DNA from 3 places in the Kitasatospora sp. NPDC015121 genome. Region 1 is predicted to be linked to each of the others. Evidence: riboswitches for the same ligand, from Rfam matches in the RefSeq annotation. Region 1 holds a riboswitch; each other region holds the start of a gene.
What was found. Region 1 has a riboswitch for cobalamin ahead of ACZ3J7_RS38320 (acyl-CoA thioesterase). Riboswitches for the same ligand answer to the same signal wherever they lie in the genome.
Positions count from the first base shown of each region.

Region 2: it holds a riboswitch for cobalamin, as region 1 does, so the genes downstream of both, ACZ3J7_RS18330 (cobalamin biosynthesis protein) here and ACZ3J7_RS38320 (acyl-CoA thioesterase) in region 1, are expected to answer to the same signal.
Region 3: it holds a riboswitch for cobalamin, as region 1 does, so the genes downstream of both, ACZ3J7_RS21725 (ribonucleoside-diphosphate reductase subunit alpha) here and ACZ3J7_RS38320 (acyl-CoA thioesterase) in region 1, are expected to answer to the same signal.

Region 1 is NZ_JBVHEH010000049.1:27,484-29,673, forward strand. It holds gene nicT (Nickel transporter NicT) at 1-63, shown strand, start outside; gene ACZ3J7_RS38315 (Fur family transcriptional regulator) at 26-481, opposite strand; gene ACZ3J7_RS38320 (acyl-CoA thioesterase) at 574-993, opposite strand; cobalamin riboswitch at 1,141-1,370, opposite strand; partial or broken gene alaS (alanine--tRNA ligase) at 1,416-2,190, opposite strand, start outside.
Region 2 is NZ_JBVHEH010000011.1:210,292-212,481, forward strand. It holds gene ACZ3J7_RS18325 (cobyric acid synthase) at 1-221, opposite strand, end outside; gene ACZ3J7_RS18330 (cobalamin biosynthesis protein) at 343-1,296, opposite strand; cobalamin riboswitch at 1,328-1,457, opposite strand; gene ACZ3J7_RS18335 (XRE family transcriptional regulator) at 1,917-2,190, shown strand, end outside.
Region 3 is NZ_JBVHEH010000014.1:35,646-37,835, reverse strand. It holds gene ACZ3J7_RS21725 (ribonucleoside-diphosphate reductase subunit alpha) at 1-1,067, opposite strand, end outside; cobalamin riboswitch at 1,244-1,369, opposite strand; gene ACZ3J7_RS21720 (GNAT family N-acetyltransferase) at 1,464-1,958, opposite strand.

The DNA.
Region 1 (2,190 bases):
GCCGCCGCCAAGGTCGGACGTCGCGTCAACCGGTGCCCGGGCAGTCGGAGCACCGGCCGCTGAGCACCAGCGCCTCGACCCGGAACCCGGTGTGCGCCGCCGCCGCGGACAGGCCGTCGTCCAGCAGCGCCACCGGGAACTCGCCGACCGCGCCGCAGCCGGTGCACACCGTGTGGTGGTGCGGCTCGCCCACCATGCCGAAGGTGAGTTCGCCGTTCGGCCCGTGCAGGGAGTGCAGCAGGCCCAGCCCCATCAGCCTCTCCACCGTCCGGTAGACGGTGGAGAGGTCGATGCGGCGCCCACCCGCCGTGGCCCGGGCGTGGATCTGACTTGCCGTCAAGTGTCCGCCGTGCGAGCGGACGGCCTCCAGGACACGCACCCGCGGCTCGGTGCACCGACTGCCGCCCTCGCGCAGCAGCCGACGGCTGACCTGCTCCTCGTCCGGCCCGGACCGCTCCGCCCCGGCGGGAAGGTCCGCCACCACTCGGTGATCCACTGAGTCCCCTTCGGTTCCTGGTGCGCCGAGTATGGCAAATGCGAACAAACCACCGCCAGGATCTGTCCGGACGGGTGTTACGGGCCGTCAGGGAGCAGTGCCGGGACGGAATGCGGGCGGCCGTCGGGGCCGATCGCGACGAAGACCAGCCGGGCCGTGGCGACGTCGGCGACCGGGCCGGTGAGGTTCCAGCGTTCCGAGGTCACGGCGACCGAGACGTGCATGGAGGTGCGCCCGGCGCGTTCGACCCGTGCGTGGACGCTGAGCAGGTCACCGGCCCGGACGGGAGCGAGGAAGGACATCCCCTCCACGGAGGCGGTGACCGCCGGGACGCCCGCGTGGCGGCCCGCGGCCGCGGCGGCCGCGTCGTCGATGAGCTTCATCACCACGCCGCCGTGCACCGTCCCGTAGAGGTTGGTGTCGTGCTCGCTCATGATGTGGGCGAGCGTGACGGCGGACTCGGCCGGCGTGCGGGTGGGGACGGGTGAGGTCGTCATCGGGCCGTCACCCCGGAGCAGGTGGTGCGCTTCACGGAACTCTCCTTCGCGAGTTCACGGACCCGAACGCGCGGACGAGGCGGCCGGGCCGGGCGGCCCGCCGTCGCCGTCGCCCGCCCTCGGGGTCGCGGTGGGGCCGCGGACCACCGCGGTCCGCGGGCAGCGGCAGGTCTTCGGACTCGCGGGCACGGCCACCCGCCCTCGAAGGAGGGCGGCCACCTACCGGCCGTCGCTTCCCGGGGCCCGTGGGCCCCAGTGCCTGTGACGGCTGTCGTTCCCGCTCACCGCTGCGGGGCAGTCCCGGATTCCCACCGGGTTCCCTCTTGCGACGCACCCGCCCGGGAGGGCGGGGCGAACCAGCTGCACCGGCCACTCTACGTCCCGCTCCGAGCAGGTCGAGGACGCCCGTTGCCGCGGCCGGTTCAGGCACGGGCGGCCAGCTCGGCGGCCAGGGTCTCGCCCGCGCGGGCCGTCTCGGCCTCGTTCAGGCCGCCGCCCTGTGCGGTGTCGGCGCTGCCGCCGCCCCGGCCGCCCAGCGCCTCCCGGAGCAGGTCGGCCGCGGACAGGCCGGCGTCCCGGCCGGTCCGGTTGACCGCGACCACCAGGTGGCCGCCCTTGGGGCCGCTGCCGGTGACGGCCGCCACCCCGGGCCGGTCGGCGGGCAGGCGGTCGCGCACCGCCCGGGCCAGCAGTCGGGCGTCACCGGGGTCACCGCTCTCCGTCAGCCGGGCCAGCAGCACGCCCCGGACGTCCTGCGCGGTCGGCGCGGCCCCGGCGGCGCGCCGCTCCAGGGCCTGCTGCCGCAGGCGTTCGGCCTGCTGGTCGGCGGCCTTCAGCCGGGCGGTCAACGCGGCGATGCGGTCGGGGAGTTCGGCGCGCGGAGCCTGGAGCTGCTCGGCGAGACGGGCCACCAGGTCGCGTTCGCGCGCGAGGTAGCCGAAGCCCTCCAGCCCGACCGCCGCCTCGACGCGGCGCAGCCCCGCGCCGACGGAGGACTCGGCGGTCAGCGCGAGCACCCCGATCTGGGAGGAGTGGTCGACGTGGGTGCCGCCGCACAGCTCGCGTGACCACGGGCCGCCGATCTCCACCACCCGCACCTGCTCGCCGTAGGTCTCGCCGAACAGGGCGAGCGCGCCGAGCTCCCGGGCCCGCTCCAGCGGCATCCAGACGGCGGAGACCGGGAGGTCGTCGCGCAGG
Region 2 (2,190 bases), on a different contig from region 1:
ATCGCCGCCTCCGGCGCCACCCCCGCCGCCTGCGCCTGCATCGCCTGCGCCCGCCCGATCTCCGCCCCGTCGGCCGTCACGAACGAGTTCAACGACATGTTCTGCGCCTTGAACGGCGCCACCCGCACCCCCTGCCGGGCCAGCCAGCGGCAGATGCCCGCCGTCACCACGCTCTTCCCGGCATCCGAGGTCGTACCGGCCACCAACAGCGCGCCGTTCACCGGAGAACTCCTTTCGAGGCGCCCCGACAGGGGCGCGAGGAACCGCGCGCGGCGGAAGGCAGCACGTCGAAATCCCGCGTTGTCACAGTCAGTTGCCGCACGTGCCCACGCCGAGGCGGGTTCACCCGCGCGCCCGCGCGCCCAGCGCCCGCCCGCCCAGCGCCCGTGCGCCCAGCGTCGTCAGCAGCGCGAGCGCGCCGACCCGCCGCGACAGGCGGCAGGCCCGCTCGATGTCGGCCGCGCCGACCGGCGGCAGCCCGGCGCCCAGCACCGGCCGGTGCTCGACCCGCTCGCCGTAGCGCAGCGTCCCGCCCAGCCGCACGCCCAGCGCGCCCGCGAACGCGGCCTCCGCCTGGCCCGCGTTGGGGCTCGGGTGCGCGGAGCCGTCCCGCCGCCAGACCCGCCAGGCCCGGGACGGGGCGCCGGACGCGGCGACGGCCAGCAGCGCGGTCAGCCGGGCCCCCGGCCAGCCCGCGACGTCGTCCAGCCGGGCCGACGCCCAGCCGAAACGGCGGTAGCGCGCCGACTTGTGCCCCACCATCGCGTCCAGCGTGTTGACCGCCCGGAACGCCAGCAGCCCCGGCACCCCCGCGACGCCGCCCCACACCAGGGCGTTCACCACCGCGTCGGCGGTGTTCTCGGCGACCGACTCGACCACCGCCCGCGCCACCTGGCCCTCGTCCAGGCCGGACGGGTCGCGCCCGCACAGGTGCGGCAGCCGCTCCCGGGCCGCCGGCAGGTCACCGGCCGCCAGCGAACGCCCGATCGCGGTCGCCTCCCGGGTCAGCGACGTCCCGCCGAGCACCGTGAACGTCGCCGAGGCCGCCAGCACCCCCGCCGCCACCGGCGAACGCCGCACCACCCGGCCGGCCAGCGCCGCACCGCCCGCGACCGCGCCGACCGCGAGCGCCGCGTGCAGCGCCCCGGCCCCGCGGTGGTCGCGCCACAGCCGGCCCTCCAACCGGGCCGCGGCGGCGCCGAACAGGGCGACCGGATGCCCGCGCCGGGGGTCGCCGAGCCGGGCGTCCGCGAGGTATCCCGCGACCGCGCCCACCAGGTACGGGGCAGCCCGCATGGCGTCGTGTCCTCACTCAGGGTCCGCGCCCTGGATCGACGGAACGGGGGCCAGAGTCTCCTGACTTCCGGTCACCCCCGCGCGGGGTGACCGGTCACAGTGGCGGGACCGCGCCGGACTCGCACCGGCTTCCTCTGCTTGCCTCCGTTTGGCCCGAAGATCCCACCACGCCCGCTTCGCGGCAGTCAACCGAGGCGGTGGAGGGTTTGGTCACACCCGGCCGAGACCCCGCCGACCGGGTCGGCACGGCCAAGGGCGCAGCTCAGGACGGACTTCGGAACCCCGCTCGGGACGCACCGCGCTCAGGGCGTGCGCACCACGGGCCGCGGCGCGGCCGGCACGCCGTCGCGCAGCACCCGGGGACAGCGCACGGGAGCGCTCCCGGCGCGTCCACCCGGACCGGCCGGACAGCGTCGACCCACCACGGCCACCACCCCGGACTTTCGCCCCCGCCCGCTCCAACCCACGTGCGCACAAGGCGAATTGACGGCCACCGCAGCCGCTCGCGCCCCTCCCGCCCGCCTCGTCGCATCGTCCAGCCGCCCGGCCCCCCGCGCCGCCCCGGTTCGTGCCATCCGCGCCTGTGGCCCGCCCCGCCCCCGCCCCTACCGTCGGAAGGCATGCGACGCAGACAGCCGCCGGTCCCCGCCCCGGTGCCGTTCTCCCCGGCCGCCGCCCGCGCCCACCGCACCGCCCTCGGCCTGACGGTCGACCAGGTCGCGGACGGCCTGGCCGCGCACGGCGTGCGCCTGCTGCCCGGACACGTCCTCGGCTGGGAGGAGGGCCGCGTCCCGCCGCCCACCGAGGAGCAGCTGACCGCCCTCGCCCGCACCCTCTGGTGCCCGCCCGCCCACCTGATGGGCGCCGCCCCCGCCACCCTCCGCGACCACCGCG
Region 3 (2,190 bases), on a different contig from region 1:
AACAGCGACCAGTCGGCGTCGGCGTTGACCCGGCGCATGAACTCGTCCGGGATCCAGTGCGCCAGGTTCAGGTTGTGGGTGCGCCGGGCCTCCTCGCCGGTGTTGTCGCGGAGCTCCAGGAACTCCTCGATGTCGGCGTGCCAGGTCTCCAGGTACACGCAGGCCGCGCCCTTGCGCCGGCCGCCCTGGTTGACCGCCGCCACGGAGGAGTCCAGGGTGCGCAGGAACGGCACGATGCCGTTGGACTGGCCGTTGGTGCCGCGGATCAGCGAGCCGCGCGAGCGGATCCGCGAGTAGGACAGGCCGATGCCGCCCGCGTGCTTGGACAGCCGGGCGATCTGCGCGTACCGGTTGTAGATCGAGTCCAGGTTGTCCAGCGGCGAGTCCAGCAGGTAGCAGGAGGACATCTGCGGGTGCCGGGTGCCGGAGTTGAACAGCGTCGGCGAGCTGGTCAGGTACTCCAGGCGGCTCATCAGGGTGTACAGCTCGGCGACCTCGCGCACCGACTCCTCGGTCGTGCCGACCGCCAGGCCCGCCGCCACGCGGAGCAGGAAGTGCTGCGGGGTCTCGACCACCTTGCGGGTGATCGGGTGGCGCAGCAGGTAGCGGGACTGCACGGTGCGCAGGCCGAAGTACTCGAAGCGGTCGTCGGCCGCCTCGTCCACCAGCGAGTCGAACAGGTCGGCGTGCCGGGCCACGAACGCGGCGGTCGCGTCGCCGATCAGGCCCTCGGCGTGGCCCACGGCCACCGAGGAGGAGAACGAGGTGACCTGCTGGGTGGCGGCCTCGTCGCGGATCTCCAGCGCCAGCAGGCGGGCGGCCAGCTTCGAGTACTGCGGGTCCTCGGCGATCATCGACGCGGCGGCCTCCACGGCCAGCCCGCGCAGTTCGGCGAAGTCCGAACCGGCGTGGCGGCCGCGCAGCGCGGCGGCGGCGACGTGGCCGGGGTCCACCTGGGGGAGGTCGGTGCTGCGGTCGGTGAGCAGCCGCAGCAACGCCGCACCGGGGTCGGTGAAGGCGTCGGCGGATCCCTGGGACGGCAGGGTGACTGAGGCGGCGACGGTCAAGGCGCACTCTCTCCTGTGGCGGCGGCGGACGTGGCTCGGGTGTCCGGGACCGCACGCGGCCAGGGGAAGGCGGCACGAGGGAACGAGAACGCGTTCCGGCGCGCGAAAGACCCACCCCCGGTCCGCCCGCGAGACCGGACGGCAAAGCTGTGCTGCACAAGGCGTCTGCGGGGATGCCGTGTCGCACACCGTCTGCAGGTCCTCGGACTGCGCGGGCGTCGACTACAGCCCGCTCACCGTTGCGGGGCAGTCCCGGACTTCCACCGGGTTCCCCTGCGTCGACAGCGAGAGTGAGCATACATGTTGTGGTGGCTGGAACTGGAAGCACCAGATGTAGTGGCGCGTGTCGCGGTGGTGGCGTCGCGCGTAGACAACGAAAACGGCGCCGGCGCCGGCTCAGAACCGCGTCGCGTAGACCATCAGGTCGGTGCCGGGGGCCGGCGACCAGTCCCGCTCCGGGGCGCGGACGAAGCCCAGGGCGTGGTAGATCCGGTGTGCGGCGGTCATCCCCGGCCGGGTGGAGAACGCCATCCCGCCCAGTCCGAGTTCCCGGCTGCGGGCGATCGACGCCTCCACCAGCGCCCGGCCGACGCCCCGGCCGCGGGCCGCCGGGCCGACCGCGAGCATCCGGATCTCGCCCTCGTCGGGCCCGGCGACGTCCGCCCAGGGGGTGCCGCCGGGCGCGAAGGTCACGCAGCCGAGCACGGCTCCGGCGCCGTCGACGGCGACCAGGAGCTCGGCCTCCCGGTTCCGCCGGGCGGCGTCGCGCAGGCGCTCGACGTACGGGGAGTCGGGACGGGTGTGGCCGTCGCCGACGAAGGCCGTGACGGTGACCTCCCCGGCGGCGGCGAGGTCGTGGTCGAGGGCGCGGCGGACGAGCGGGGGCTGCATCCGGACAGTGTGCCGGACCGGCGGCGGCGCGGGTCGGCCAGGTCCGGGTCGAAGGGGTAGCCGGTCGGGCGGTGCACGGTGTCGCGGCCGGTCCGGCCGTGGCGGTCCAGGTCGCGGCCGACCAGGACGCCGATGAGGCCGAAACCGCCGATGAGGCCCAGCAGGGCGAGCGCGGTGGTCATGCCTCCACTGTCCGCCCCCGGCCCCCGGCCGACGAGTGGCAGGAACGCAC